4 regions of the Kitasatospora cineracea genome follow, and region 4 is predicted to be linked to each of the others. Evidence: riboswitches for the same ligand, from Rfam matches in the RefSeq annotation. Region 4 holds a riboswitch; each other region holds the start of a gene.
The links. A riboswitch is a leader RNA that binds a small molecule or an ion and turns the genes downstream of it on or off. The one in region 4 is predicted to bind cyclic di-AMP.
Positions count from the first base shown of each region.

Region 1: another riboswitch for cyclic di-AMP. It lies ahead of EDD39_RS41870 (LysM peptidoglycan-binding domain-containing protein); the one in region 4 lies ahead of EDD39_RS17210 (transglycosylase family protein).
Region 2: another riboswitch for cyclic di-AMP. It lies ahead of EDD39_RS24385 (LysM peptidoglycan-binding domain-containing protein); the one in region 4 lies ahead of EDD39_RS17210 (transglycosylase family protein).
Region 3: another riboswitch for cyclic di-AMP. It lies ahead of EDD39_RS28620 (glycoside hydrolase family 16 protein); the one in region 4 lies ahead of EDD39_RS17210 (transglycosylase family protein).

Region 1 covers NZ_RJVJ01000001.1:589,566-596,852, forward strand. Annotated here, with positions in the region: gene EDD39_RS02625 (Ppx/GppA phosphatase family protein) at 1-911, opposite strand, end outside; partial or broken gene EDD39_RS02630 (DUF501 domain-containing protein) at 1,052-1,585, opposite strand; gene EDD39_RS02635 (FtsB family cell division protein) at 1,627-2,067, opposite strand; gene eno (phosphopyruvate hydratase) at 2,175-3,461, opposite strand; gene EDD39_RS41870 (LysM peptidoglycan-binding domain-containing protein) at 3,752-4,417, opposite strand; cyclic di-AMP (ydaO/yuaA leader) riboswitch at 4,421-4,599, opposite strand; gene EDD39_RS02650 (cytochrome P450 family protein) at 4,852-6,096, opposite strand; gene EDD39_RS02655 (SDR family NAD(P)-dependent oxidoreductase) at 6,253-6,672, shown strand; gene EDD39_RS02660 (nucleoside triphosphate pyrophosphohydrolase) at 6,784-7,287, opposite strand, start outside.
Region 2 covers NZ_RJVJ01000001.1:5,423,557-5,430,843, forward strand. Annotated here, with positions in the region: gene EDD39_RS24380 (CapA family protein) at 52-1,266, shown strand; gene EDD39_RS24385 (LysM peptidoglycan-binding domain-containing protein) at 1,289-2,545, opposite strand; cyclic di-AMP (ydaO/yuaA leader) riboswitch at 2,549-2,716, opposite strand; gene EDD39_RS24390 (MFS transporter) at 3,180-4,511, shown strand; gene EDD39_RS24395 (hypothetical protein) at 4,775-5,383, opposite strand; gene ppnP (pyrimidine/purine nucleoside phosphorylase) at 5,528-5,809, opposite strand; gene EDD39_RS24405 (tyrosine-protein phosphatase) at 5,927-6,676, opposite strand; gene EDD39_RS24410 (glycine hydroxymethyltransferase) at 6,909-7,287, opposite strand, start outside.
Region 3 covers NZ_RJVJ01000002.1:471,396-478,682, forward strand. Annotated here, with positions in the region: gene EDD39_RS28610 (SUKH-4 family immunity protein) at 1-630, opposite strand, end outside; gene EDD39_RS28615 (hypothetical protein) at 732-1,181, shown strand; gene EDD39_RS28620 (glycoside hydrolase family 16 protein) at 1,189-2,367, opposite strand; cyclic di-AMP (ydaO/yuaA leader) riboswitch at 2,381-2,509, opposite strand; gene EDD39_RS28625 (esterase/lipase family protein) at 2,895-4,148, opposite strand; gene EDD39_RS28630 (guanyl-specific ribonuclease) at 4,351-4,746, shown strand; gene EDD39_RS28635 (MoaF-related domain-containing protein) at 4,838-5,164, shown strand; gene EDD39_RS28640 (alpha/beta hydrolase) at 5,216-6,394, opposite strand; gene EDD39_RS28645 (SDR family NAD(P)-dependent oxidoreductase) at 6,576-7,287, opposite strand, start outside.
Region 4 covers NZ_RJVJ01000001.1:3,779,634-3,786,920, reverse strand. Annotated here, with positions in the region: gene EDD39_RS17220 (sirohydrochlorin chelatase family protein) at 1-549, shown strand, start outside; gene EDD39_RS17215 (hypothetical protein) at 719-2,866, opposite strand; cyclic di-AMP (ydaO/yuaA leader) riboswitch at 3,309-3,478, shown strand; gene EDD39_RS17210 (transglycosylase family protein) at 3,463-4,791, shown strand; gene EDD39_RS17205 (hypothetical protein) at 4,901-5,101, shown strand; gene EDD39_RS17200 (AMP-dependent synthetase/ligase) at 5,223-7,130, shown strand; gene EDD39_RS17195 (LacI family DNA-binding transcriptional regulator) at 7,184-7,287, opposite strand, start outside.

The DNA of each region.
Region 1 (7,287 bases), 3.2 Mb from region 4:
TCGAGGATGTCGTGCTCGGAGACCAGCAGTTCGGCGGCCCCGGTGCGCTCCATGATCTCCAGCAGCACCAGCGCGCCCGCCGCGATCACGTCCACCCGGCCGGGGTGCATGACCGGGACGGCGGCCCGCTCGGCGTGCGAGGAGTGCAGCAGCCACTGGGCGGTCTCCCGGACCTGCGCGACGTCCAGCACCGCGTGGTGGATCCGCTCGGAGTCGTACCCGGGCAGTTCGAGGGCGATCCCGGCCACCGTGGTGACGGTGCCGGCCAGGCCGACCAGGGTGGCGCCGGAGTCCAGCGGGACGGCCTGCGCGACGGTGTCCAGCGCGGCCCGGATGTCGGCCCGGGCGGCCTCGATCTGCGCCTCGGTGGGCTGCCCGCCCGCGAAGTGGCGCTCCGTCATCCGCACGCAGCCGATGTCCGTCGAGTACCCGGCCTGCACGTCCCGCTCGCCGAGCACGAACTCGGTGGAGCCGCCGCCCAGGTCGAACACCAGGTAGGGCGGGCGGTGCGGGCCGCCGAGCAGTTCCCGGGTGGCGCCGGTGAAGGAGAGCCGGGCCTCCTCGTCGCCGCTGACCACGCTCGGCGTGACGCCCAGGATCTCCTTGACCCCGGCGGCGAACTCGGCGGCGTTCTCGGCGTCCCGGGACGCGGAGGTGGCGACCATCCGGATCCGGTCCGGGGCGACCCCGTGCGCGTCGATGACCTCGGCGTACTCGCGGCAGGCCGCGAAGGTGCGGGCCAGCGCCTCGGGGTGCAGCCGGCCGGTGCGGTCGACGTCCTGGCCGAGCCGGACGATCAGCATCCGCCGGTCCAGGTCGGTGAGTTCGCCGGTGGCGGGGTCGAGGTCGGCGATCAGCAGGCGGATCGAGTTGGTGCCGCAGTCGATCGCGGCGACCCGGGTCGGGCTCACGACTCGTCCTCCTGTTCGGCCTGTCCGGCCTCGGCGGCGGCCTTGCGGGCCGCCCGCTCGGCACTCAGTGCCTCCTTGGCGGCGATCACCGCGTCGTGGTCCTGCGCCGCGGCCTTGGCCCGGTTGCGGGCGACCCGCGCGCCGGCCGCGTCGACCTCGGCGTCGCTGACGCACGGGCCCTTGGCCCACCACTGCTCCAGCATCCCGATCGCCTCGTCGCCGAGCGGGTTGACGCCCTCCCCGGCGGCCAGCGAGTGGCCGACCAGCACGTGCAGGCACTTGACCCGGTCGGGCATGCCGCCGGCGCTGGGGAAGCCCTCCAGCACCTCGACGGCGTCCCGGCGGGCGATGTAGTCCTCGTGCGCCCGCCGGTAGGCGGCGGCGAGCTCCGGGTCCTCGGCGAGCCGGGCGGTCTGCTCCTTCATCACGCCGTCCGCCTCCAGGGTGCCGATCAGCGAGGCGGCCTTGGGGCAGGTCAGGTAGTAGAGCGTCGGGAACGGCGTGCCGTCGGGCAGCCGGGGCGCGGTCTCCACCACGTCCGGGTTGCCGCACGGGCAGCGGTGGGCGACGCCGCGCAGCCCGCGCGGGACCCGGCCGAGCTGGGCGGCGATGGCGGCGACGTCGCGCTCGGACACCTCGGGGGCGTCGGACGCGGGAGGGTTCTGGTTGCTCATCAGGTCAGGAGTCTGTTCGTCCGGGGGTGGGTGAGGGGTCGTCAGGGGGCCGGCTGCGGCGCGGGCGCCGCGGCGTCGGCGGCGTCCACCGAGTCCCAGAGGGCGGCGTACCAGGGCTTGGCGGCCTTCGGCGGGCCGGCCGCGGCGTCCGCCGGGGAGGGCTTGGCGCCGGGCGCGGGCGGCGGGGAGACCGAGACGAACGGGGTCTCGCCGGGCAGCGCGTAGTGCAGCCGCTCGCGGGCCTGCGCCTTGACGTACTCCGGGTCCTGCCAGCGGGCCTTCTCCCGGCGCAGCTCGTCGACCTGCTGGCGGGCGTGCTCGGCCTTGGCCCGCTGGTCGGCGATCTCGCCGCGCTGGGCGATGTACTGCCGGGCGGGGTAGGCGAGTATCGCCACCAGCGAGCACAGCACGAGGACCAGCACGGTGGCCCGGCTGGTGAAGCGCGGTCGCGCCGCCAACCCGGGAATCCTCCACTTGGCCATCTGCTCGCCCCTCCTGCGCATGCCGGTGCCCCGGCCCCACCCTACGCGGTGGGAGCCGGGGCACCGGTCACAACAGGCTCGGGAGTGCTCAGCCCTTGCCGTGCTCGTCAGTTCGCAGGGCGAAACCGCGGGAACGAGGAGCGGCCCGCGTACTCGGCGGCGTCGTCGAGGATCTCCTCGATGCGCAGCAGCTGGTTGTACTTGGCGACGCGCTCGGAGCGGGCCGGGGCGCCGGTCTTGATCTGGCCGCAGTTGGTGGCGACGGCGAGGTCGGCGATGGTGACGTCCTCGGTCTCGCCGGAGCGGTGCGACATCATGCAGCGGTAGCCGTTGCGCTGGGCCAGCTCGACGGCGTCCAGGGTCTCGGTGAGCGAGCCGATCTGGTTGACCTTGACCAGCAGCGCGTTGGCGGTGCCGGTCTCGATGCCCTTGCGCAGGCGCTCCGGGTTGGTGACGAACAGGTCGTCGCCGACCAGCTGGACCTTGTCGCCGATCGCGTCGGTGATGGCCTTCCAGCCGTCCCAGTCCGACTCGTCCAGCGGGTCCTCGATGGAGACCAGCGGGTAGTCGGCGACCAGCTCGGCGTAGTACGCGATCAGGTCGGCGGAGGAGAGCGCCTTGCCCTCGAACTGGTAGGCGCCGTCCTCGAAGAACTCGGAGGCGGCGACGTCCAGGGCGAGCGCGACGTCCTTGCCCGGGGTGTAGCCGGCCTTCTTGATGGCCTCGGTGATGAGGTCCAGGGCCTCGCGGTTGGAGTCCAGGTTCGGGGCGAAGCCGCCCTCGTCGCCCAGGCCGGTGGAGAGCCCGCGCTCCTTCAGCACGCCCTTGAGGGTGTGGTAGACCTCGACGCCCCAGCGGACGGCCTCGGAGAAGGACTCCGCGCCGATCGGGGCGATCATGAACTCCTGGATGTCGACGTTGGAGTCCGCGTGCGAGCCGCCGTTGAGGATGTTCATCATCGGGACGGGCAGCACGTGGGCGTTCGGGCCGCCCAGGTAGCGGAACAGCGGCAGGTCGCTGGCCTCGGAGGCGGCGTGCGCCACGGCGAGCGAGACGCCGAGGATGGCGTTGGCGCCGAGCGAGGACTTGTCCGGGGTGGCGTCCAGGTCCAGCATGGCCTGGTCGATGAGGCGCTGCTCGGTGGCGTCGTAGCCGACCAGCTCGGGGCCGATCTGCTCGATCACGGCGAGGACGGCCTTCTCGACGCCCTTGCCGAAGTAGCGGTTCTTGTCGCCGTCGCGGAGCTCCAGGGCCTCGAAGGCACCGGTGGAGGCACCCGACGGGACGGCCGCGCGACCGGTGCTGCCGTCGTCGAGACCGACCTCGACCTCGACCGTGGGGTTGCCGCGGGAGTCGAGGATCTCACGGGCTACGACGACATCAATGGACGGCACGAGGCATCTCCTAGCGGAAGCGGATGTGTGGTCGTTACGACCAGAGCCTAGCCGCACAGCGCCCCGCGGCCACGCCCGGCCGGGCCCCGTCTCACGGTGTGGCCCGGCTACTCACTGGTAGTTCACCTGTTTGACGGCCGTTCCACCGCTCCCGGTGGCGCGAACTGCTCGGCGCGCGCCGGGAGCGGACGGAGCGTCAGGGGACGCGGCCCTCGTCAGGGCGGCGGCGGAGCCTCGTCAGGCTCCGGTCCTCGCGTCCCGGATGCCGGACCCGGAACGGGTCGGCGGCGTCAGAGCGCGAGCACCTGGCCGGGCACGATCAGGTCGGGGTCGGCGCCGATCAGCTGCTGGTTGGCCCGGTAGATCCGCTCCCAGCCGCCGGAGACCCGCTGCGCGACGGCGATGCCGGAGAGGGTGTCGCCGTCCTGGACGGTGTAGCCGCCGGCGGCGTTCTGCGGGGCGTCGTCCCCGGGGGCCGCCTGGGGCCGGGCGGCGGGCTTCCCCTCGGGTTCGCGGGGTGCGGCGGGGCGCTCCTCGGAGCGCGAGGCGGTGTCGGCGGAGACGTCGGCGGGGGCGCCGCCCCTGGCGAGTCCGGCCCGCTTGGAGCAGACCGGCCAGGCGCCGGGGCCCTGGGAGGCGAGCACCCGCTCGGCCACCGCGATCTGCTGGGAGCGGCTGGCCTGGTCGGCGCGGGCCGCGTACTGGCCGCCGCCGAAGGCGCGCCAGGTGGAGGAGGTGAACTGCAGGCCGCCGTAGAAGCTGTTTCCGGTGTTGGTGCTCCAGTTGCCGCCGCTCTCGCACTGGGCCACGCGGTCCCAGGTGTCGGCGGACGCGGCTGCCGCTCCGGTGGCGGCGAGCAGTGGCAGTGCCAGGCCGATCGAGGCCGCGCCGGCGGCGACGACGACCTTCTCGGCCTTGGTACTACGGCGGTGGCGAGCAGTGTTGGTGAACAGCACGGGACATCCTCTCCGCACGCCTGCGAGGTGAGCTGTCGGGTTCGGACCGGGAGGCTGGCCCGGCCGCCGGACGGTTCGGACGCGGTTGCGCCCGCTGCCCGGCGGCTTCACCCCAAGCCGTTGGGACCACGGCGTTCACACTGGTTCCCCCACTCCTGTCCGGTACCTGGTCGGTGGCCCGAGGGCGCGGCGGACAGGACTCGGCGTGCCGCGATCGGGGCCCGCAGCTGCGGGCATTTCGGAGAGTAGGCAAAGCTGACGAGCAATCACAAGCTCATATCACCATGATCACGCCGAAATCACGGACGATTTCTCCACGTGCACGAACGATCCAGGTATGTCCGGGTTCGTCCCGGACGGGCGTGCGACGCGCGCCCCCGTCCCGGCGCGTCGTCGGCCCGGTCGTACGGCGTGTCGCGGGTGCTGAAACGGCGTCAGCGGGGCGTGAAGGAGACCGGGAGGTCGCGCAGACCGCGCATGATCAGCCCGCCCCGCCAGCGCAGCTCGGCCGGATCGGCCGCCAGCCGGAGGTCCGGCAGCCTGGTCAGTAGGCTGCCGATCGCCCGCCGGCCCTCAAGCCGGGCCAGCGGGGCGCCGATGCAGTAGTGGATGCCGTGTCCGAAACCCAGGTGCGGATTGTCCTGGCGGGCCAGGTCGAGGGTGTTCTCGGCGGCGAACCGGGCCGGGTCGCGGTCCGCCGCGGCCAGCACCACCAGCACCGGGTCGCCGACCGGGATGTCCACCCCGCCGATGGCCAGCGGCGCGGTGGCGAACCGCCAGGTCGCCAGTTCCACCGGGCCGTCGTAGCGCAGCAGTTCCTCGATCCCGGTCTCCAGCAGGGCCGACTCGCCGCGGCCCAGCGACCGCTGGAGCAGCGCGCGCTGGTCCGGGTTGCGCAGCAGCGCGTACACGCCGTTGCCGATCAGGTTGATGGTCGTCTCGAAGCCGGCGAAGAGCAGGATGAAGGCCATCGCCGCGGCCTCGTTCTCGGTCAGGTGCTCGCCGTGGTCACTGGCCCGGATCAGGCCGGAGATCAGGTCGTCACCCGGGTCGGCCCGCTTGCGGTGGATCAGGTCGGCCAGGTACCCGCGGATCTGCTTGACCGCGCGGCCGACCCCTCCCCTCTTACCGCCGGTGTGCCGGATCATCATGCCCGCCCAGTCGCGCAGGTCGTCCTGGTCCTCGGCCGGGACGCCGAGCAGGTCGCAGATCGCGTAGATGGGGAGCGGGAAGGCGAACTCGTGGATCAGGTCGGCCTCGCCGCGGGCCGCGAAGGAGTCGATCAGCCGGTCGGTGAGCTGCTGCACCCGCGGCTCGAACTCGGCCACCCGGCGCGGGGTGAACGCCTTGGAGACCAGTCGGCGCAGCCGGGTGTGGTCGGGCGGGTCGATGTTCAGCAGGTGGGTCATCAGGTCGGCCTGCCGCTCGCCGGGGATGCCCACCCGGCCGCTGCGGTGGGCCTGTTCGCTGTGGTGCGCCGGGTTCTTGGAGAGCCGGGCGTCCGCCAGCGCCTGCCGGGCGTCCGCGTAGCGGGTGACCAGCCAGGCGTCCACCCCGCTCGGCAGGGTGGTGCGGTGCACCGGGGCGTGCTCCCGCAGCCAGGCGTACGCCGGGTAGGGATCGGCCGCGAACTCCCAGGTGAAGAGTTGCGGGTGGGCGGCGTGGGGCTGGTCTGGCATGTCTTGACCGTATCTGGAAGGACCACCGCGTGAGTCTGGTCACCTGGTGGGTAATCCCTGTTGCGGAGCGTCGGGGCGAGCCTACGATCCTCCGATAACCACAGTGGGCGGCGTGCGGGCCGGCCCCGGGTTCGCCCTCGGAAAGGGGAGCAGGCCATGCGAGTAGCCGGTGCAGTGGTGGTCATCGCGGTGCTCGACGGAGGTTCGGGGGCCGACCTGGCCCGCCGGTTCTCCGCCGCCGGCGCCGCCGGGCTGCTCATCGCCGACCTGCGCCCCGGCATCGCCGAGGACCTGGCCGCCGAACTCGACCGCCCCGGCTGCCCGGTGGTCGGCGTCTCCGGCGACATCCACCACCCCGCGGACCTCGCCGCGCTGGTCGACACCGCCGTCAAGCACCTCGGCCCGATCGACCTGTTCGCGGTGGCCGGCCCGGACGGCGAGCGGATCGTCCAGCTCGCCGACCTGCCCGGCCACCTCGACCCGCTGGCCGAACTGCTCACCCTGGTCGGCGAGGCCATCGGCGAGGTCGTCCCGGCCCAGCGCCGCCCGGTCGCGGACGTCCCGCTGGCCGGCTAGGCCCTGTCCGCGTCCGCTGCCGCGGGGGCACGCGGACACCGTTGGCGATCAGGTTGACGGTCGCCCCGGCCCCCGCGGAGAGCAGGATGGACGCCATCGGCCGGACAGGGCCTACTCCTCGGGCAGGCCCTCCGCGGACCGGACCGCCGCGCGGTAGCGGCGGGCCGCCGCCCGCAGCGCCGCGTCCACGTCCACGCCCCGGTCGTAGCCGCGCTGCGCGATCGCCAGCAGCAGTTGCCCGGCCGACTCCGCGGTCAGTTCGGCGGGCAGCTCGTACGGCGCGTCCGGCACGCCGGTGAACTCCGCCCGGCGCACCCGCGACACCAGCTTCGCCGCGTACGCCAGCGCGGGCAGGCCGGCCGGCACGCCGTCCAGCACCGATTCGCGCTGCTTCTCGGCGGCCTTCAGCTGCTCCCAGTTGGCCTCGGTCTCGGCCGAGCCGGAGACGCTCACGCCGCCGAACACGTGCGGGTGGCGGTACATCAGCTTGTCGACCAGGTCGCCCGCGACGTCGTCGATCGAGAACGGGTCCGCGGCGTCCTCCTCGGCGATCCGGGAGTGGAAGAACACCTGGAGCAGCACGTCGCCGAGCTCCTCCCGGAGCGTCTCCCGGTC
Region 2 (7,287 bases), 1.6 Mb from region 4:
CGAGCGGCGCGGATACAGTGCGTCGTCACCGAACCACCGGGGGGTCCGTTCATGCGCCGCACCACGGCCGGCTCAACCGCCGCCACCGTCACCGCCACCGCCGTCCTGCTGCTCGGCACCGTCGCCGGATGCGGCGGCCCGGCACCGTCCGCGGACCGCGCCGCCCCCACCGCCGGGGGCACGCCGGTCTCCACCCCGCCCGGTCCGTCCACCTCGGCGGCCCCGTCCGAGCAGCCGACGGCAGGGCAGCCGACGGCGGGACAGCCGACGGCGGGGCCGTCCGCCGGAACGGGGAGCGAGGCGCCGGAGAACGCCGGCGCGGGCGGCAGCATCACGGTGGCGTTCGCCGGGGACGTCCACTTCGAGGGCCGGACCGCCGCCCGGCTCGGCGCGACCAAGGCCGACACCGCGCTCGGCCCGATCTCCGCGACGCTCTCCGCGGCCGACCTGGCGGTGCTCAACCTGGAGACCGCGATCACCTCCCGCGGCAGGGCCGAGCCCAAGACCTACACCTTCCGCACCACGCCCAAGGCGCTCGACGCGCTCAAGGGCGCCGGCGTCGACGTGGTCTCCCAGGCCAACAACCACGCCGTCGACTTCGGCCCCGACGGACTCGCCGACACCCTCGCCGCCAAGGCCGCCTCCCCGGTACCCGTGATCGGCATCGGCAAGGACGCCGAGGAGGCGTACGCCCCCCACGTCAGCACGGTGCGCGGTGTGAAGGTCGCCGTGCTGGCGGCCAGCCAGGTCAACGAGATCACCAACCAGAAGTGGCGGGCCGGCGCGCACAAGCCGGGCATCGCGTCCGCCCTCGACGAGGCCGCGCTGCTGCGCGCCGTCACCGGGGCGAAGGCGCAGGCGCCGGTGGTCCTGGTCTACCTGCACTGGGGCGACGAAGGCGTGGCCTGCCCGACCCGCGCGCAGACCTCACTCGCCAAGAAGCTCGCCGACGCCGGGGCGACCGCCGTGGTCGGCACCCACGCCCACACCATGCTCGGCGCGGGCATGCTCGGGAAGACCTACGTGTCGTACGGCTTCGGCAACTTCCTCTGGTACGGCACCTCGAACTACACCGCCTCCGACGAGACCGGCGTCACCACGATCACCGTCACCGCCGACGGCCGCGTCACCGGCGAGACCTTCACCCCCGCGCACATCGACGGCCGCGGCGTGCCCGTCCCGCAGGGCGGCAGCGCGGCGAAGGCCGCCCAGCAGCGCCGCGACGGCCTGCGCGGCTGCACCGGCCTGGCCGCCGTCCCGAAGTGACGGCGGCCGGGCCGGGCGCCGGTCAGCCCAGGTTCAGCACCTGGCCGGGACGGATCAGGTCCGGATTCTCCCCGACCGTCTGCTGGTTCGACTCGTAGAGCTCGGACCAGCCGCCGCCCAGGTCGTGGTTGCGGGCGATCGAGGCCAGCGTGTCGCCGGGGCCCACGGTGTACGGCTGCGCGGACGGCGCCTGGGCCTGGGCCGGGGGCGTCGACTCGGCCGGGGCGGCCGGCGTGGCGGACGCGTCCGCGGCGGCGGTGGCGCCGCTGCCCGTGCCCGGAGCGGTCGGGCTGCCGGTGGTGGGCGTCGCGGTGGGGGTGGTGGCGCTGTCGGTGCTGCCGGCACCGGTGCCGGTGGACGGGCTGGGCGAGGCGGTGCCCGTTCCCGTTCCCGTGCCCGGGAGGGTGGGCAGCACGGTCCCGTTGCCGCCGTCGGCGGGCGTGCCCGGGCTGGGGGTGGTGGGCGTGCCCGGGCTGGGCGTGGCGGTCGGGTCGGTCGGGTCGGTCGGCAGCAGCGGGAGGCCGGGGGAGACCGGCGGGACGGTCGGGGTGGCCGAGGCGTCCGGGGCAGGGGTGGTCGGGGCCGGCGTGACCGGGGTGGCCGGGGTCTCCGTGGCGGGCGCGCTGGGCTGCGGCTGGGGGTGCGCCAGCTGCATGTAGCGCTCGTACAGGCTCTGGTGGCTGGTCCAGAACCAGGCGCCGTTCTTCTCGTACCAGTACACGTGCGAGACCGGGTCGTAGCCGGGGAGGCCGGAGAACACCGGCGCGCTCTTCCCGTCCGGGACGGTGCTGCCGTCCGCGGCGGCGTTGACCGCCGCGACGCCGCGGGCGCCGCGCAGCGAACCCGTCTCGTCCGCCGAGTCGTTGTCGTCGACGACGCCCGGCGCGCTGGCGGTGTTCAGGCCCGCGTCGTCCGCGCACGCCGACCAGGGGGACGGGCCCTCGGTGGCCAGGATGCGTTCGGCGACGGCGATCTGCTGGCTGCGGGTGGCGCCGTTCGGCAGCGCCGAGTACTGGGTGCCGCCGTAGTCGGTCCAGCGCTGGGCGTTGATCCCCAGGCCGCCGTAGCCGCCGTTGCCCTGGTCGGAGTTCCAGTTCCCGCCGCTTTCGCAGTCGGCGACCCGGTCCCAGACCGCGCTGGGGGCGGCGTGCGCGCCGGTCACGGCGAGCAGCGGCAGGGCGATGCCGACACCGGCCACACCGGCTGCGGCGATCGCCCGCTCGGCGGCCTTCTCCGTCGGGCCCTGCCGGCGGTGACGTCCCGAACCCGTGAAGAGCATGCGAGATCCTCTCCGCACGCCTACGGGGTGAGCTGTCGGGTTCGGGCCGGGAGGGAGGCCCGGCCGTCGCGCCCCGGTCATCCGGCGCGGACGGCTTCACCCCTAGCCGTGGGGGATGGCAACTAACGTGGTTCCCCCGTCCCTGCCCAAGGGTTGTGGTGGTCGACCCGCAACGCGGTGGACAGGGCTCGGCGTTGTCGCGCGCGGGGGCCCGGCGGTGCGGGCCGGGACGAGCCTATTCACTCGAACGTGGCAATCACAAGCGCGTCGCGCCCGGATCACGCCTCCGTCACGCCGGGCCCTGCGTGGTGTGTGAACGACCTGTTGACGGTGGCTCGGGCGGGGGAGCGGTCGGCGGATCGGCTGGAGAAGTCTGGCCGATCGGTGGGATTGGGGCGGAGGGGAGTGGGGTAGGCAGGGGCCCCGATCCGTCGGCGGCGATGGTCGTGGACCGCCAACTTGCCTGCTGAGACGGCGAATTGGAGAGAATCGGGGCATTCGCGGCGTTGCGGATAAATGATGCGACAGGGGGTCGGCGGGCTTCCTACGATCGCCGTGCTCGCTGTTCCGGTGGGTGCGTGGTCGGATCCGTCGAATTTGTTGGGGAGGTTCTGTGGGTGCCTTGATTCCTGAAGTGCTCCGCACCGAACGCCGGTTCGCCAGGCTGTTCGTCGGCCAGTCGCTGTCGGTCCTGGGAGACCGGGTGTCGTTTGTCGCGCTGCCCTTCGCCGTGCTGTCGATCGGCGGCTCGGCCGCCGACGTCGGGTTGGTCACGGCCGCCGGACTGCTCCCGCTGCTGGTGTTCACGCTCGCCGGAGGCGTCTGGGCGGACCGGATGCCGAGACAGTGGATCATGCTGGCCTCCGATCTGCTGCGGTGCGCCGTCCAGACCGCCGCCGCGGTGCTGCTGCTCACCGGCACCGCCCGGGTCGGGCTGCTGGCGCTGCTGATGGCGGTGTTCGGTGTCGCGGACGCCTTCTTCCTCCCCGCCTCCACCGGGCTGCTGCCCCTGCTCGTCCCCGCCGACCGCCTCCGCGAGGCGAACGCGCTGCGCGGCTTCGTGCAGTCGACGGGGCTGGTGGTCGGGCCCGCACTGGCCGGTCTGCTGATCGCGGCGGTCGGGCCCGGCGGCGCGCTGGCGGTGGACGCCGCGAGTTTCGCGGTCAGCGCCGCCGTGCTGGCCAGGTTGGGCACGGTGGACGGTACGGCCACCACGGGCGGCGCGGGCGGCGTCGACGGCGGGGCGGAGCGGGCCGAGCGGCTCGGCTTCCTGGCCGAACTCCGGGTCGGCTGGCAGCAGGTGCGCAGCCGGACGTGGGTGTGGTCGGGGATGCTGGCCATCGCGGTCTACCACGTGGTGGTGCTGCCCTCGGTGTTCGTGCTCGGCCCGGTGCTGGCGGAGCACGAGTGGGGCGGTGCCGGTGCGTGGACGGTGGTGGTCATCGCGTTCGGCCTCGGCTCGATCGTGGGGGACGTGTGCTCCTACCGCCTGAAACCGGCCCGTCCGATGGCCGTCGCGGCCGTGGCGATGGCGGTCGCCTCCTGCCAGGCCGCGATCATCGGGTCCGGCGCGCCGGTCTGGGTGATCGCCGCACTGGAGGCGGTCACGGGTGTGGGCGTGTCCCTGTGCTTCGTGCTCTGGGAGACCTCGCTCCAGGTGCACATACCGGAGCGGGTGCTCTCCCGGGTCAGCTCCTACGACCACCTGATCTCCGTCGCCCTGATGCCGCTCGGGCTGGTGCTGGCCGGCCCGCTCTCGGACAGCCTCGGCGTGCGCCCCACGCTGTTCGGGATGACCGTCCTCGCGGTTCCGGCCGCACTCACCCTCCTCGCGCTGCCCGCCGTCCGCCACCTGCCGGCGAGCCTGCCGTCCGAGTCCGAGTCCGAGTCCGAGTCCGAGTCCGAGTCCGAGTCCGGGGCTGGGGCTGGGGTCGGGCTGGGGTCTGCGGCGGAAGCGGTGGTGTGACGGGGGATGCGCGGTCGGCGCACCGGCCGCGGGCGTTCTGATCGACGCCTACGGCCTGACCACCGCGATCCGGGCCCATCGCAGCGCTCACCGCGGCGGCCGGCGCCACCGTGGCGGTGGGGATGTGCGAGACGCATCCGCGGAGCTGACGCGCCGTCAACGCCGAGGAGGGGACGCCACCGGGCGGGACGGGGCCGGGTGCGGTCAGGGCCGGACCGCTCGCGGCGAACGGAAGAGGAGGAGGGAATCCGCTCACGGGGAGATCAGAGGAAGAGGGAGAGGACGCCCGACAGCAGGGCCAGGGCCGGTAGGGCGGCGAACCAGACCAGGCCCAGGCGGAACGGCAGGCTGAGACCGGTCCTCGGGGCCCGGCCGGGGCGTTCGTTGCGGCGGACGGACAGCAGGGCGAGCCCCACGCCGGGAGTGGCGGTGGCCAGCCACAGGCCGAACAGGAGCTTGGCGATGTCCCCCGCCACGTGACCTGCGCCGACCTCGACGCAGCCGCCGGTGGGGGAGCAGCGGACGCTCAGGACAGTGCCCCGGTGGTAGCCGTGGCTGAGGTCGTCGAGCAGCCACTCGCCGTCGACGGTGTCGGCGCTGCCCCGGTCACCGTGGCCGAAGCAGGCGTGCACCAGGCTCTGTCCGCTGCCGTGGGAGGAACAGGAGTCGATGGTCATCGCCAGGCGCGGGGTGCCCCGCCACCCGGTCTGGTAGCCGAGGTTCCCGGCCGCGCCGTAGGCGAGGGTGCCGCCGAGCAGGGAGACCAGGAGGAGTGCGAGCACCGCGATGACGGCGGCGCAGCCGGTGCGGGAGCGGGCGCGGAGCGGCCCGGGTGCGCTCCTCTCCGGGCGGTGCGGTCCGGCTCTGCCCATGGTGGTCCCCCGTCGGTCGGTGGTCGACCGGTCCACCGTAGGGCGCGCCGTCCGGGCCGTGACCGGGTTGGCCGGGCCTTTACCGGACCGACGGGGAGAGGCGGTCCGGCACGTCCGCGGCGGCGGGCGGAGCGGGCCGCGGGGTCAGCAGTACTCGCAGAGGTAGGCCGTGTCGATCGAGACCTGGAGGTGGAACTTGCTGTCACCCGGAACGGAGAAGCGCTCGCCGGAGGAGAAGGTCTGCCAGTCGTCGGAGCCGGGGAGCTTCACGGTCAGGGCGCCGCTGACCACGTGCATGACCTCCGGGGCGGAGGTGCCGAACTCGTACTCGCCGGGGGCCATCACACCGACGGTCGCCGGGCCGTCCGCGGAGGTGAAGGCGACCGACTTGACCGTGCCGTCGAAGTATTCGTTGACCTTGAGCATGGGTGTTCTCCTGCGGAAGGGGTGCGGAACGGCAGCCGGTGCGTCGTGCACCCGGCCGCGGCGGGGGCGAGCCTATCGGCGCGGGCGGCCCGGTCGCCGGGAGCGTCCGCCGGTTGGTCACCGGCCGGTGGCGGCACCCGGGACCGACGGCCCCGGGCCCCGTGGGGCTCGGAACGCGGCGCGCAGCGCGGCGAGTTCGGAGGCCTTGGCCCCGTGGGCGCGCAGGTGCTCGTCCAGGCCGCCGTGGTGGGAGCGGACGGAGAGCAGGGCCCGGCGCAGGTGGCCGGCCGCGACCGGCCGGGCGGCGTGGCCGGGCACGGCCGGGTCGGCGACGGTCAGGCCGAGCGCGGCGTTGGAACGGAGGAAGTCGGCGGTGACCTCGGCCTCCGGCGCACCGAGCAGCGACTGCAGCAGCGCGACCACCACCCCGGTGCGGTCCTTGCCGGACGCGCAGTGCACCAGCACGGCACGCTGCTCGGTCACCAGCAGCTGCCGGACCGCGGCCACCACGGGCCGCCCGGCCAGCTCGGCCATCAGCGGGTACAGCTCGGCCTGCTCCTGCGGCCAGCGCTGCTCGGGGAACACCGGGACGTGCAGGTACCGGATGCCGCCGCCGGCCAGGGCGTCCGGCCGGGCGTCGACCTCCGGCGTGCTGCGCAGGTCCAGCACGGTGCGCACGCCCAGGCCGTGCAGCGTCCGCGCGCCGTCGGGCGTCAACCGGTCCAGCGCGCCGGAGCGGTACAGCACCCCGCGGGGGAGCGCGCCGGTGCCACCCGCGTCCCGGAAGTTGCGCACCCCGGGGACGCCGGCCGGGTCGAGCGGTCCGCCGTCGCCGGTTCCGGTGTTCACGGAGGTCATGGCATCCATGGCGGTCATCCTAGGCAGCCTCCGCCGTGGTTCCGGCGGCTGCCTCCGGGGCTGCCCCGGCGGGGGTTCGCGGCGCCGTCTCCGTGACGGTCTCCGCCGCCTCTGCAACGGACTTCGGCGCTCTCTTCCCGGGCGGTCGGCGGAGGTGGGCGGGCAGCCGGAGACCCGGCCCGCCGGGATGGCGGCGGGCCGGGCCGAGGGGCGTCCGGACGGGGACGCGGAGAGGGGCGGATCAGGTGAGCGCGATGCCCGGGTAGAGCGGGTGGTCGGCGAGCAGGTCGACCGCGCGCTTGGCGACCGCGTCGCGGACGGCCTCGTCCAGGGTGTACTGCGCCTTCGAGGAGCCGACCGGCGCGGCGGCCGTCAGCACGGTGTGGATCAGCTCGGCGACCTCGTCCAGCTCGGCCGCACCCAGCCCGCGGGTGGTCAGCGCGGGCGTGCCGAGCCGGATGCCGGAGGTGTACCAGGCGCCGTTCGGGTCCTGCGGGACGGCGTTGCGGTTGGTGACGATGCCGGAGTCCAGCAGCGCCGCCTCCGCCTGACGGCCCGTCAGTCCGTAGGAGGAGACGTCCGCCAGCACCAGGTGGTTGTCGGTGCCGCCGGTCACCAGC
Region 3 (7,287 bases), on a different contig from region 4:
CTCCACCTCCGCCGGGTCGAAGCGGTGCTCCGGGCCGAGGTCCTCGCCCCGGTCGAGCGCGGCGAGCAGTTCCGCGGAGCGCGGCCGCTCGGGCCCGCGCGACGCCTCGGCGACGATCGCCGCCAACTGGTCGGCCGCGACCTCGCTCACCTGGTCCAGCGCGTAGTGCTCCAACTGCCGCTGCAGGTAGGCGATCTGCTTCTCCGCCGCGGCGGCCCGGTCCGCCACCGGCCGGCCCTCGTCCGCCGCCAGCGCCGCCAGTTCCTCGACCACCTCGTTCTGCATGCCGGCGATCACGTCGGCCGCCACGTGCAGCCGCCGCGCGCACGTCCGCGCCCCGGCCACCATCCGGGCCATCCGCCCCCGGGCCGCGTCCCGGTACTCGGCCAGCAGCGCCTCGTACACCGGCCCCCGGTAGTGCTCCCCCAGCCCGGTCAGCACCCGCAGCCCCTCCCGCAGGTTCTCCTCCAGCGCGTCGGCGAACTCCCCCACGTACCGCCCGAAGCGCCGTACCGCCCCGTCGTTCGACGGCTCCCACCCCACCCCGGCGCCGTCGAGGAACGCCCTTGCCGCACCCGGCAGTTCGGCCGTCCACACCGCTGCCCCGCCCGCATCCCCCGCAGTTCCCATGCGCCCCACGCTACCCGCCGCCCGGCGTGGTCCGACGGGGCGGTCCGGGTGCCGCGGCTACGCTGGGTGCACGACTGACCGCGCTCCGCCGGAGGCCCCCCGTGCACCGTCTCCCCGCCCTGCTGGCCGCGCCCCTGCTCGCCCTGGGGGCGCTGGGCGCGGCCGCCGCCCCCTCGGACTCGGACCTGCGGGTGGTGCGGCTGGATCCGGACCCGGTGGCGCCGGGCGGGGTGACGACGGTGCACGCCTTCGTCGCCAACGGCGGTCCGCAGACGACGGGTTCGCCGTTCACGGTGGTGGTGGAGCTGCCGCCGGGCTTCGCCCCGGAGGGGCCGTACTTCCCGTCCTCGTGCACGGCCGCCGGGCGGACCGTCAGCTGCGTGTTCCCGGCGGGCCTGCCGCCGCTGCGGTCGGCGACGGCGCTGGTGCCGGTGCGGGCGGACGCGCAGCTGCCCCACGGCCTGCGGACCGTGGGGCAGCTGCGGGTGGTGAGCGCGGACGACCGCGTCCCGGCGAACGACCGGACGGCGTTCGCGCTCACCGTCTCGTGAGGGACCGTCAGCGGTAGACCCGCAGGTAGTCGGCGCTGAACGAGACCGGCGCGCTGCCGCTCGCCGCCGGGTGGTACTGGCCGGCGCTGAGCGACAGGTTGAGGATCGGGTAGGCCGACCAGTTCGCGCCGACGCCGGTGCCGTCGGAGAACACCTTCGCCCCGTTGACGTACCAGTCGACCGAGTCGGCGCCGTAGTAGGTGCCGACGGTGACCCAGCGGTCGGGGGCGATCGCGTTGGCGTCGGTGTGGTACTTCAGGCCGGAGCGGATCCGGTTGGAGAGTTCGAGCAGGTTCGGGTTGTCCGGGTGGTACTCGAAGCTGTCGATCTCGTTGTTGCCGTCCTTCCAGGTCCACAGCGCGGGCCAGGCGCCGGTGCCGGCGGGCAGCTTCACCCGGGCCTCGATGTAGTCGCCGGTGCGGACCTGGAAGCCGTCCTTGCTGTACTCGGTGGTGAGCAGGCCGGTGTCCCAGGCCTGCTTGCCGTTCTCCAGGGTGTGCGCGGAGGGGGTGGCGGTGAAGGTGGCGACGCCGCCGGAGACGGTGACGGCGGACGGGGCCAGCCAGTCCAGCTTGTTGTCGTCGGGGTTGTGGCTGCCGTAGCGGTAGGCGCTGCTGCGGTCGCCGGTCCACTTGCTGCCCCAGGCGATCGGCCCGGAGAACTCCTCCGACCAGGTCAGCGACTTGCCGGGGACGGGCGCCTGGCCCGGGGCCGGGTCCGGCGCCGTCGGCGTGGTGGGCGTGGTCGGGGCCGTCGGCGCGGTCGGCGCGGTGGTGGCGCCGGCGACGGTGAGGGTGCGCGAGGGCAGGTTGTGCCAGCCGCCCGCGGTGTCCTGCCAGAACCCGAACTGGGTGTAGGTGCCGGCCGGCAGGGTGCGCGCGCCGGTGGTGACGGTGACGCCGCCGGAGCAGATCCGGACGTTGCTCGCGCTGCCGGGGAAGTCGAGGTTGGCGCCGGCCGCGTCGCGGATGCCGACGCCGACGGTCTTCGCGGTGAAGCAGCGGTTCGCGTGCAGGGTCAGCGAGGCGGTGCTCGCGCTGCCGGCGGTCATCCCGGCCGGGGCGAGCCGGTCCTGGACGACGGTGGTGGCGGTGGCGGCGCCGGCGGGTCCGGCGGCCAGCGGCACGCCGACCAGCGCGGCGGCGCCGGCCAGCACGCCGAGGCGGGCGGGGGTGGCAAGGGGCATGGGTCGCATGGGACGGGTTCCTCCGCGACGCCTGCGAGGTGAGCTGTCGGGTTCGGGCGCCGAGGCCGCCCGGCCGCGCGCAGGCGCGGCTTCACCCCGAGGCCCTGTCCGGTCGATCTTGTCGGATCGGCGCGCGACGTCGGGCGCCCGGCTGGGAGTGCCGGCCCGACGCCCTCGTACTGGATGTACTCGGGTGTTGGGCCGGTGCTTCCAGCCGAAGGGGGCACCTCCCAGCCCCCCTTGGGGCTGGGGGAGATCCGGCGTCGCGCGCCCGGCAAGATCGGCCGGACAGGGCCGAACCGCACCCGGGCCCGCCGGGCAGGGGCGGGGGAAGGCGCGGCGTACTGCCGTGGGTCCCCCGCTCCCGCCCGTGGTCTGTTGCTGTGGGACGACGCCGTCGGTCGGGCGGGATTCGGCGTCCCGTCGGCGGGTGCGTCCGGTCCTGGACGCACCCGCAGGCTAGGCAGATTGTCGCTTTGTCTCCAAGGGTCCGGGGCCCGCTGAGAGCACTCTCACATCGCGGTCCGTCATCCCAGCCAGGCGCTGACCTGGGCGGTCGCGGCGGGGGCCCAGGCGAGTTCCAGGTGGTTGAGGCCGCCGAGCAGCGCGGTGCCGCCGACCGTCGGGACGCCGGTGGTGTCCAGCGCGCTGGCGGTGAGCACCAGGCCGTCGCTGGGGCCGCGGGTCTCGTTCAGGATGCCGGGGATGTCCGCCGAGCCGCCCGCCAGCAGGTAGCCGGGCACGGCGGCCGGCACGCCGGCCCGCTGGAGCGGTGCGATCAGCGAGCCGGCGTCGATGGCGGCCTGGATGCCCTGCCCGGAGGTGTAGTAGCCCTGGCCGCCGTAGTACGTGGTCCACCAGTCCTGCATGGCGGTGTCGAGGCCGTAGCGGCCGTCCCAGCGGGCGAGCAGTTGGCGCTGGCCGGGGAAGCAGTCGTAGCCGCCGGTGGGCAGGACGCCCAGGCAGGGCTGGGCGGTGTAGGTGCCGTAGCAGGTCATGTACAGGTGCGGGGAGGGCGCGTTGGCGGTGCCGCCGCAGGCGGGCCAGGTGGCGAGGGAGAACGCCCAGCCGTGGGCGTAGCTGTAGTCGAGGCCGCCGTTGGGGCCGCCGAGGGTGACCAGCCGGCGGACGTCGCCCGCGTAGGCCCGGCCCCAGGACGGCTTGACCGAGGAGACGTAGGCGCGGGCCGCGACCTCGCCCTTGCTCCAGGCGACCAGGTCGACCTGGGCGGCGCCGGTGCGGGCCCGGACCAGGGCGAGCGCGTCGCCGACCGCCTGAGCCTGCTGCAGGTTGTCGCCCTGCTTGTGCGCGAAGCCGATGGCGAACACCCGGTGCCCGGCGGCGGCGAGCGCCTGCGCCATGCCGGTGGCGGGGCAGTTCGGCGCGCCGCAGCCGCCGCTCTCGCCGGGGTTCGCCCAGGCCCGGTCGGCGTTGTCGTTGGCGCCGTGCACCAGCAGCACCGGCGTGCCGGGGGCGGTGTCCCAGCCCTGGGCGCTGTACAGCAGGAAGCGCCCGGAGTAGGGGCGGGCGGCGCCGAAGTAGGTGACCCGGGCGCCGTCCTGGTCGCCGCGCCCGTCGGCGGGGTACTGCTCCTGCCGGAAGCCGGTGGTGGTGTCGAGGTAGCGCTCGACCTGGGCCCAGCCGTTGCCGGGGGCGGGGAACGCGGCCTCCCGGGTCAGGTAGCCGGGCGCGGCGGTGGCGGCGTGCGCGGGTGCGGGGCCGAGCGCGAGCAGCGCCGCGGCCAGCAGTGCGGCGGACAGGGACCTGAGCGGGTGGCGCACCGGGCCTCCTCGGACGGGGGTGACGGGGGGTCAGGTCACGGTAGGGGCGGTGGCGTCCGGGCCCCATGTGTCAGGACCACACCCCGCGGACGCCGCTGGTGGCGGTCCGGCACGCGGCGGCGGGGTGGTGCGGCGGTGGCCCGGGGATGAAGTGTTCGCGCCAAGGGTTCCGCCGGACCCGACGGGGCGTCACACTGCTGGCATGCGAATGACTCTACGCGCGTTGAAGATCCGTGCCGTCTCGGTCGCCGCCCTCGGCCTGCTGACCCTCGCCCCGACCGCCGTGGCCGCCGGCCAGGCGCACGCCGCCGTCAGCGGGAACATCTGCTACACGGCGCTGCCCAGCCAGGGCCGCGACACCATCCGCCTGATCGACGCGGGCGGGCCGTTCCCGTACTCGCAGGACGGCGTGGTGTTCCAGAACCGCGAGGGCGTCCTGCCCGCGCAGTCCACCGGCTACTACCACGAGTACACCGTGATCACCCCGGGCAGCCCGACCCGCGGCACCCGGCGGATCATCACCGGCAAGCTCCACCACGAGGACTACTACACGGCCGACCACTACGTGTCGTTCCGCCGCGTCGACTTCGGCTGCTGACCGGAGCCCCGGTCCGATAGGTTGGGCGGGTGCGGCCGGCCCGGTCGCGCCCGCCCGCCGATCCGACCCGCCCGAAGGACCGAGGACCTCCATGAACGCCCCCCTGCCGGGCTTCGCCGGCCGCACCTACCTCTTCGAGGTCGACAACGGCGCCTCCTTCCGCAACTCCTACTCCGCGGACGGCACCCGGCTGCGCTGGGAGGGCCTCGGCGAGTCGGCCGGCCAGTACGAGGACGTCCCGCTGCACGTCGCGGCCGTCGCCCCCGGCGTCTGGTTCGTCTCCTGGACGGAGCGCAGCGGCATCACCGTCAGCCACGTCATGGACCTCACCGCCCTGACCGTGAAGGTCTTCTGGACCTGGGAGGGCGAGACCGGCCGGGTCGGCGAGCTGCACACCGGCACCCTCACCCCGGCCTGACCCTCACCCGGCCCCGGCCCTCCCCCGGGCCCGACCCTCCCCCCCCGGCGCTCAGGCTTTCAGCCGCTGCGACAGGAACCGGAACCCGGCCGGCAGCAGCTTGATCCAGGTCGTGTAGTTGTGCCCGCCCTCGGGGACGGAGGCCACCGCGGTGGCCAGCGGCGGCTTCGCGGCGGCGGTGAACGCGTCGGCCTCGGCGCGGAAGTCGCCGTCGCCCTTCTCGGCGCCGCTGAGCATGACCCCGGTGGCGGGCATCGGCAGGTTGCGCAGCCGCCACAGCAGGTCGGCCTCGTCGCGGCGCTGCCCGCTGCCCTTGAACAGGTCGCCGGTGGTGACGTCCTCGGCGGCCTTCAGGTAGCCGGAGATGGAGACGCCGCCCGCGAACACCTCGGGGTGGCGCATGGCGAGCTTGGCGGCGCAGTAGCCGCCGGTGGAGTTGCCCATCACGCCCCAGCCGCCGGGGCCGTCGGAGGTCCGGTAGGTGGCGCCGATCGCGCGCGGGACGTCCGCGGCGAAGTAGGTCTCGGCCTGCGTCCCGCCGGGGACGTCCTCGCACTCGGGGTCGGCGGGCATCGCGGGCGAGGGGCGCATCAGCACCAGGACGGTGGGCTGCATCCGGCCCGCCCGGATCTCGTCGAGGGCGACGCCCGGGTAGTTGAAGCGGGTGATCAGGGCCTTGGCGTCGCCGGGGAAGCCGGTCATGGCGATGACCGCGGGGAACTTGCGCCGCTCGTTGCCGGGCTGGAAGTACTGCGGCGGCAGGTAGACGTACCCGTCGGTGCTCAGGCCGGTGCGGGCGCCGGGGATCCGCACCGCGCGGATCGCGCCGACCCGCTCCGGGTCGCGCGGGCCGCCGGTGTTGACCGGTTCGCTGCCGGTCTCCTGGGCGGGCAGCACCGGGAGGTCCGGCGGGTCCGGCTGCCGGGAGGGCGCGGCGGACGGGGCCGGGGCGGCCTGGGCGGCGGGTGCGGCGGCCCGCACGGCGACCGGGGCGTCCGGTCCGGTGCCCAGCAGGTCGTTCCAACTGCTGTAGAACGAGAAGTAGTTGTTGGCCAGCAGGCCGATCACGGCGAGCAGCGCGAGCTGGCTGCCGAGCAGCATGCCGATCCGTCCGAGCACCGCCCGCCAGTGCCGCCGGGCGAGGGCGGGCCACCACCAGACGGTCGCCCCCAGCGCCGCCACCGCGACCTCGATCGTGAACAGCAGCAGTGTCGTGCTGGTCAGCCCCATGCCCCGTGCTCCCCGTGCCTTCCGCTCGCGGTGTTCCCCGCGCGGCGCGGCCGGGCCGGTGGGCGGGGTGGCGCGCGCGGGGGTGCGGCAAGCAGTATGCCCGCCGCCGGGGTGACGCCCGCACCCGCTCCCGCGGTTCCCCCGCTCCGGGCCGGGCGGTCCGGGGCGGGGGCGGGGGGCGTCAGGCGTGGGTGCCGCCGTCGATCCGGACCTCGGTGCCGGTGACGAACGCGCCGTCGTCGGAGGCCAGCATGGCGATCACGCCGGCCACCGTCTCGGGGCCCGCGAAGCCCTGGCCGATCGCGGGCTGCAGCTTGGCGAACCACGCCATGTCGGCGTCCGCGGGCAGGCCCGGGTCGGCGGTCATGCCGGAGGCGATCGAGCCGGGCGCGACGCTGACGGCGCGCAGGCCCTGCTTGGCGTACTCGGCGGCGATGGCGTGCGTGAAGGACTGGATGCCGCCCTTGGACGCGGCGTACGCGGCCATGTAGGGGTGGGCGAAGGAGGCGGAGGTGGAGGAGAAGTTGACCACCACGCCGCGGCCGGTGGCCAGCAGCGCGGGCAGCGCCTCCCGGGTGACCAGGAAGGTGCCGGTGAGGTTGACGGCCAGCATCCGGTTCCAGAACTCCAGCGTGGTCTGCCCGGTGTGCGCGGAGCGCAGGATGCCCGCCGCGTTGACCAGTGCGTCCAGGCCGCCGAGGGCGGCGACGGCGCCGCCGATGCCGTCCCGGACGGACGCCTCGTCGGAGATGTCGACCACCGCGGTGGTCAGCCGGTCGGCGGTGCCGTCGGCCTCGGCCTGCTGCCGGGTGGCGGCGAGGCCGGCCTCGGCCACGTCGGCGGCGACCACGGTGCCGCCCTCGGCGAGGATCCGGTGGACGGTGGCCCGGCCG
Region 4 (7,287 bases):
AAGCTGGCCGCCGAGACCGGCGCCCAGGTGCTGGACCCGCTGGGCCCGCACCCGCTGCTGGCCGAGGCCGTGCACGTGCGGCTGTCCGAGGCCGGGCTGGCCCGCGCCGACCGGGCCCGGCTGTTCGCCATCGCCACCGCCGCCGACGGCGTGGTGCTGACCACGGTCGGCGGCGAGGAGGCCGCCGCCGCGGCCGGCATCACCGGCGTCCTGCTGGCCTCCCGGCTGGCCGTGCCGGTGGTTCCGGCCGCACTGGACGTGCCCGGCTCGGTGGCCGCGGCCGTCGCGCACCTGCGCGCCACCGGCTCCGAGCGCCCGGCGCTGGCCCCGCTGGTGATCGGCCCGGAGGCCGACACCGAGCTGCTGGCCACCGCCGCCGAGGAGACCGGCTGCGCGAGCGCCGCCCCGATCGGCGCCTACCCGACGGTGGGCCAGCTGATCGCCTCCGCCTACCTGGCCGCGCTCCCCGAGCCCACCCAGGAGCAGTTGGAGGCCGCCGAGGCCGCCATCGAGCAGCAGCGCGCCCCGGGGGCGCACGCGGCTCGCTGACGCCGACCGAGAGCCGCGACGGGCGGGAGCAGCGAATCGACGCGCTCCCGCCCGTCGCGCTTCCCCCCTGCTACGTCGACCGGTCCCGACGCGCCTCCCCCCGTGCCACGCCGACCGGTCCCGGCGCGCCTCCCCCCTGCCGCGCCGACCGGTCCCGTCCGGCTGCCGCTCAGCCGGTGGTGACGCGTCCCGTCCCGGGTGCGCGGTCGGTGAAGGCGAGCGCGGGCAGGGCGACCGGGCGCGGCGGGACGGGTGCCTCGGCCGGCGTGGTGGTGGCGTTCCACGGCGTGCCGGCGAGCCCCGGTCCGCCGCCCTTGCCGAGCGCGACGGTCTGCGTCTGCCCGGCCGGGCGGAACAGGATCCGGGTCGGGTCGGGCGCGTCCGGGTCGAGCCACAGTTCGCTGCCGGCCGGGCCGCCGAACGCGCAGTCCAGCACCGCGATGTCGTCGGGCTTGCCGTCGCCGGTGGCCCGGAACGCCACCCCGGCCTTGCGGTAGCCGGTCAGCCGGCTGCGGCTCAGGGTGACGGCCTCGCCGGCCAGTTGGTGCTTGAGGGTGGTCACCGCGTAGTCGGACTGCCCGGCGGCGTCGATCAGCAGCCCGTCGAAGACGGTGCCCTTGTCGCGGCCGAGCGCGTGCACGGCGATGCCGCCGGCGGCGTTCCCGTACAGCACCGAGGCGGTGTAGTCGAAGTCGTTCAGGTAGGCGCCGTGCTCGATGCCCCAGCCGCCGTTGTGGTACGCCGCGTACTGGGTGACGGTGTGGTGGTGCTCGGCGTTGAGCCAGACGAAGATGCCGTTCTGCAGGTTGTTGTGCGCCAGGCAGCGTTCGAAGGTCCAGACGCCCTCGCTGGTCTCCGGCCACTCGTAGCCGGACGCGCCGGTGGCGCCCTGCACGCCGACGGCCACGCAGTCCCGGGCCGAGGAGCCCGTCCCGGCGCCGAGGCTGAAGCCGGTGAGCCGGTAGGCGCGCGGGTTGGGCTCGAAGACGGTGCGGGAGGCGACGCAGCCGTCGTAGGCGATGTCGTCGGAGGGGCCCTGCGGGGTGCGGGTGTCGATCGGGCCGTCCCACCAGTACGCGTCCTCCCAGGTGTCGTGGGAGATGCAGCCGCGGAAGGTGATGCCGTGGCTGGCGTGCGGCACGAAGGCGTGGCTGCCGGTGTCGCGAACCACGACGCCCTCGACCACGGTGCCGCGCGAGGTGTCCAGCAGCATGTGGAAGTGCAGCCCGTACCGGCCGAGCACGGGTTCGGTGACGGGCTTGCCGTCCCAGCTGTCCTTGCCGGCGGCGCGCGGGCCGAGCCAGCGCAGGGCGGCGTGCCGGACGTCGGGCGGGCGGCTGGAGGTGAGGTGGACGTGTGCCCGGCCCTGCTCGGTGCCCTCGATCCGGACGTTGCGGCTGAGGTTGAGCACCTCGGCGCCGAAGGTCGCGCCGCCGCCGGTCGCCACCCGCGGGTGGGCGTGCCGCAGCGGGCCGGTCAGGGTGACGGTGGCGCCGTCGACCCGGGCGACCGTCACCAGGTCGTAGGCGGTGGAGAAGTCCGCGGTGTCGGGCGGCGCGGTCGGGGTGACGGCCAGTTCGTCGCCGGGCTGCCAGCCGTCGGGGGCGGCGGCCAGCTTCAGCGCGGTGTCGCCGGGCTCCAGGTCGGCTGCGGCCCGGACCCAGGCGGTGCGGGGCGCGCCGTCCAGTCGCAGGTAGCCCTGGCCGGTGACCCACAGGCCGGTGTCGCTGTCGACGACGGTCATCCCGCCGCCCGCGAACCGGTGTTCGTCGACCTGCGGGAAGCGCAGGGTGTGGGTGTGCGCGGCGTCGGGGGCCAGGGCCAGGACGCCGCGCACCTCGACGTTGCCCGCGCTGGCCAGGGTCAGCGTCCGGTCGGCGGCGAACACCAGCGAGCCGCCGGGCTCCACCAGCAGCGAGCCGACCTCGGCGTCGGCGTCCAGCACCACCCGGTCGGTGATCCGCACCGCGCTGCCGGGGCCCGGCGGTTTTCCGCCCCAGCCCTTGGCGTCGGACCACTTGCGGCCGCCGGCGTCCAGCACCGGGGGCCGGGTGGAGGGCTGCGGGCTGCCGGCGGCGGGTGGCGGGGCGCCGGTGCCGTGCGGGTGGCCGGCCGGGGTGGCGGTGCCGGTCTGCGCGGCGGCGGCGCCCGCCGGTTCGTCGGCCCCGGCCAGCGACTGCCGCAGGACCACTCCCCCGCCGAGCGCCGCCGCCGTCCCGGCCGCCAGCCAGGTCAGCATCCGGCGCCGCCCGACCGGCGGGCGCCGGTGCCGTGCCGGCGGCGGTTGCCGTTCCTCGTCCTGCCCGTGTTCCACCATGGCCGCCCTTCCAGGTTCCGCCGCCCTGAGCCGTCGGGGGCAGCATAGGCAGCGCGGGCGCCGGAAAGCGGCGGATTCGCTTTCGCTTCAGCATTCTGACGTACCGTCAGGAGGCACGGCGGGGTGCTTCGAGGCAGGGACAGAACGCCCATAAAGCGACAAATGACCCGCACACCGGGTGGACAAACGTGAATAATCCCGCATAGCTCAGCATAGGGCAGCAAAACGGGCACAAGATCACCTATCGCCTGACGTCCCGCCAGAATTCGCCGCCGCTCGCGGAGTTCGCCGAATATCCCTTGATCACCCATTCCGGCCGCTGTGATGCCGGTCACGGGCATTTGCGGATTCTCCTTAATTCCGCTTAATCTCCTGCCCACGTTCGTGGACACACGGACCCAGTTCGCCCGGAACGCCGAGTCCTGCCGCCGGGCGGGTCGGCTCATGCACAACGCACCACGGCAGGGGCGGGGGAACCAGGTAAGTCGCCCCGGGCGGTCGAAGGACCGCACGGGGCTAGGGGTGAAGCCGGGCGCACCACGCGGTGCGCGCGGCCGGGCAACTCCAGCCCGAATCCGACAGCTCACCTCGCAGGCGTGGGAGAGGAACGCTTCTTCATGCTGCCCATCAGCTCCAAGCGCGCCCGCCGCCTGATCGCCACCACCGGTGTCGTCGGCATCGGGCTGTCGATCCCCTGCCTGACCGGTGGCGTCGCCTCCGCGGCGACCGTCTCCACCTGGGACAAGGTCGCGCAGTGCGAGTCCAGCGGCAACTGGGCGATCAACACCGGCAACGGCTTCTACGGCGGTCTGCAGTTCACCGCCTCCACCTGGGCCGAGTTCGGCGGCACCGCGTACGCCTCGCGCGCCGACCTCGCCACCAAGGACCAGCAGATCTCGGTCGCCGAGAAGGTCCTGGCCTCGCAGGGCCCCGGCGCCTGGCCGGTGTGCTCGATCCAGGCCGGCCTGACCAAGGGCGGCGCCGCCCCCCAGGTCGACACCTCCGGCTCCGCCTCGTCCGCCACCGCCGCGCCGTCGCAGTCGCAGACCCAGGCGCCCGCCCAGTCGCAGTCGCAGTCCGGCAGCAAGGGCAAGTCCCAGAACGGCTGGTCGCAGAACGGCTGGTCGCAGGGCAAGTCGCAGTCCCAGCCGCAGGCCGAGCAGAGCGCCCCGGCCGCCACCGCCGACCAGTCGGCCGGCACCTACACCGTCGCGGCGGGCGACTGGCTGTCCACCATCGCGCAGAGCCAGCACGTGGACGGCGGCTGGCAGAAGCTGTACGACCTCAACCGCTCGGTGCTCACCGAGGGCCCGGACATGATCTACCCGGGTCAGCAGCTCTCGCTCGGCGGCGCCGCCACCGCGCAGCAGCAGTCCGCGCCGGCCGCCACCACCTCCTCCACCGGCACCCACCAGGGCTCGTCCTGGAAGGGCAACCGTTCCTCCGCCGCCAAGTCGTCGAGCACCCCGGCCAAGTCGTCCACCGCGACCACCGCCACCGCCTCGACCACGGCCGCCGCCACCGCCACCACGACGGCCGCCGAGGCGACCGCCACCAAGGCGACCGGCTCCAAGGCCGCGGCGATCGACTTCGCGCTGTCCAAGCTCGGCCAGGCGTACGTCTACGGCGGCACCGGCAACGGCGGCTGGGACTGCTCCGGCCTGACCCAGGCGGCGTTCCGACAGGCCGGCATCAGCCTGCCGCGCGTCGCCGCCGACCAGGCCGACTACTCGACCCGCGTCTCGCTGGACAGCCTGCAGCCGGGCGACCTGCTGTTCTGGTCCAGCAACGGCTCCAACTCGGGCGTCTACCACGTCGCCCTGTACGTCGGTGACGGCAAGTACGTCGAGGCCGCGAACCCGCGTTCCGGCGTCCGCACCGAGACCATCGCCAACTGGGCCCCCGACTTCGCGGGCCGCGTCTGATCACGGGCACGACCGCCGCTGCCCCCGGGGACCTGGTCGGCCCCGGGGGCAGCGGCCTATCCTCGGCCGGACGGGGCTCGACGAGACTCGACGACCGGGGAGCGGCACCATGGCGAAAGTGACGATCACGCTGGACGCGGACCTGGCCCTGGAGGTGATGATGCGCGTCGGCGCCACCAGCCCCCAGGACGCGGTGGAACTGGTCGTCCGCGACTACCTCTCCACCGACCGCCGCACCATCGCCCGCGCCGGCGGCACCCGTGACGGCGAGCGCTTCCTCCCCAAGCCCCCGCCCGTCGAAGAGGGCTGACGCCCCGCCGGGCCCGAAACCTCCACAACCTCCGCAACTGTCAAGTAACTTACTGTCTAGTAAGTTCACCGGCCAGTACCTAACCTGGGCGAACCCCCACCCCACCCAAGGGAGTTCGCTCATGGCACACCCCCTCGCCCGGGCCGCCCGCGCCACCCGCCCGCCCGTCGAGGTGCTGCGCACCGGTGGGCGGGTCGTCGAGGCCCGGTCCGCGTACCTGGTGCCGCCGCCCGCCGACGGGGTCCTGGGCGACCTGCCGTTCCGCAACGCGCAGGACGCGCCGGAGGCGGTGGTGGTGACGCGGCGCCGACCGGACGGCTCCTGGCGGGACGTGACGGCCCGTGAGTTCGCGGAGCAGGTCGCGGCGGTGGCCCGCGGCCTGGTCGCGGTCGGGGTCGGCCCCGGCGCGCGGATCGTGCTGATGTCGCGGACCGGGTACGAGTGGACGCTGCTGGACTTCGCCGCCTGGGCGGCCGGCGCCTGCGTGGTGCCGGTGTACCCGACGTCCGCGGTGGAGCAGGCGGAGTGGATCGTCCGGGACTCCGGCGCGGTGCTGGCGGTCGCGGAGGATGCCAGCACCGCCGAGGTGCTGACCGTGGCGATCGCCCGCACCGGCGGGACGGTGCCGCTGTGGCGGCTGGACGAGGACGCGGTCGGCGCCCTCGCCGAGCTGGGCCGCCCCGTTCCCGCCGAGGAGTTGGCGCGCCGCAGACGGGCCCAGGGCCCGGACGACGAGGCCACGCTGATCTACACCTCGGGCACCACCGGCCGCCCCAAGGGCTGCCTGCTCACCCACGCCAACTTCCTCACCGAGGCGGCGAACTGCCACGCCCTGCTGGAGCCGGTGTTCGAGGAGGCGACCGGCCGGGCGCCGTGCACCCTGCTGTTCCTGCCGCTGGCGCACGTGCTGGGCCGGATGATCCAGGTGACCTGCGTGTACGGGCGGGTCCGGATCGGCCACAGCCCGTCCCTGAAACCGGCCGACCTGCGGCCGGACCTGGCCTCCTTCGGCGCGACCTTCCTGGTCGGCGTGCCCTACCTGTTCGAGAAGATCCACCAGTTGGGCCGGGCCGAGGCGCAGGCCAAGGGCGCGGTGAAGGTGTTCGACCGGGCGGCCGCGGTGGCGGTGCGCTACGCCCGGGCCGAGCTGGCCGCGGCGGACGGCGGCCGCCCGGCGCCGCTCTCGCTGCGGCTGGCGCACGGCCTGTACGACGCGCTGGTGTACCGGCGGGTGCGGGCCGCGATGGGCGGCCGGGTGCGGTACGCGATCAGCGGCGGCTCCTCGATCGACCCGGAGCTGCTGCTGTTCTTCGCCGGCGCGGGCGTGCTGGTGCACGAGGGCTACGGGCTGACCGAGAGCAGCGGCCCGTCCACGGTGAACCCGCCGCTGCGGCCGCGGCCCGGCACGGTCGGGCAGCCGGTGCCGGGCAGCGCGGTGCGGATCGCCGAGGACGGCGAGGTCCTGCTGTCCGGCGGTCAGCTCTTCGACGGCTACTACGAGTTGGGGGCGCCGCGGCCCCGGCGGCCGCACTGGTTCGCCACCGGCGACCTGGGGCGGCTGGACGAGGACGGCTACCTGACGATCACCGGCCGCAAGAAGGAGATCCTGGTGACCTCCGGCGGCAAGAACGTCTCCCCCGGCCCGCTGGAGGACCGGCTGCGCGGCCACCCCCTGGTCGGCCAGGCCCTGGTGGTCGGCAACGGCCGCCCGTACGTGGGCGCGCTGCTCACCCTGGACCCGGAGGCGGTGGAGCGCTTCCTCGCGCTGGACCCGCCGACCCCGCCGCACGCGCCCGACGGCGTGGACCTCTCCAGCGCCGTCCCGGTGCACCCGGCGGTGCTGGCGGCGCTCGCCGAGGCGGTGCGGGGCGTCAACGCGACGGTCTCGCGCGCCGAGTCGATCCGCCGGGCCCGGGTGGTGGCGGGCGAGTTCACCGAGGAGCGCGGCCTGCTGACGCCCTCGCTGAAGGTCCGCCGACAGGCCGTCAGCACCGCCTACCGCCGCGACCTCGAACAGCTCTACGCATGACGGACGGCCCCCGGGAGGAGCTCCTCCCGGGGGCCGTGCCGACGAGGCGCCGCTCAGCCGTTGCGCGGGCCGGACCCGGTGGAGCCGCGCATCACCAGCTCGGGCTGGAACATGAACTCGGAGCGCTGCGCCGGGTTCCCGCCGACCTCCTCCAGCA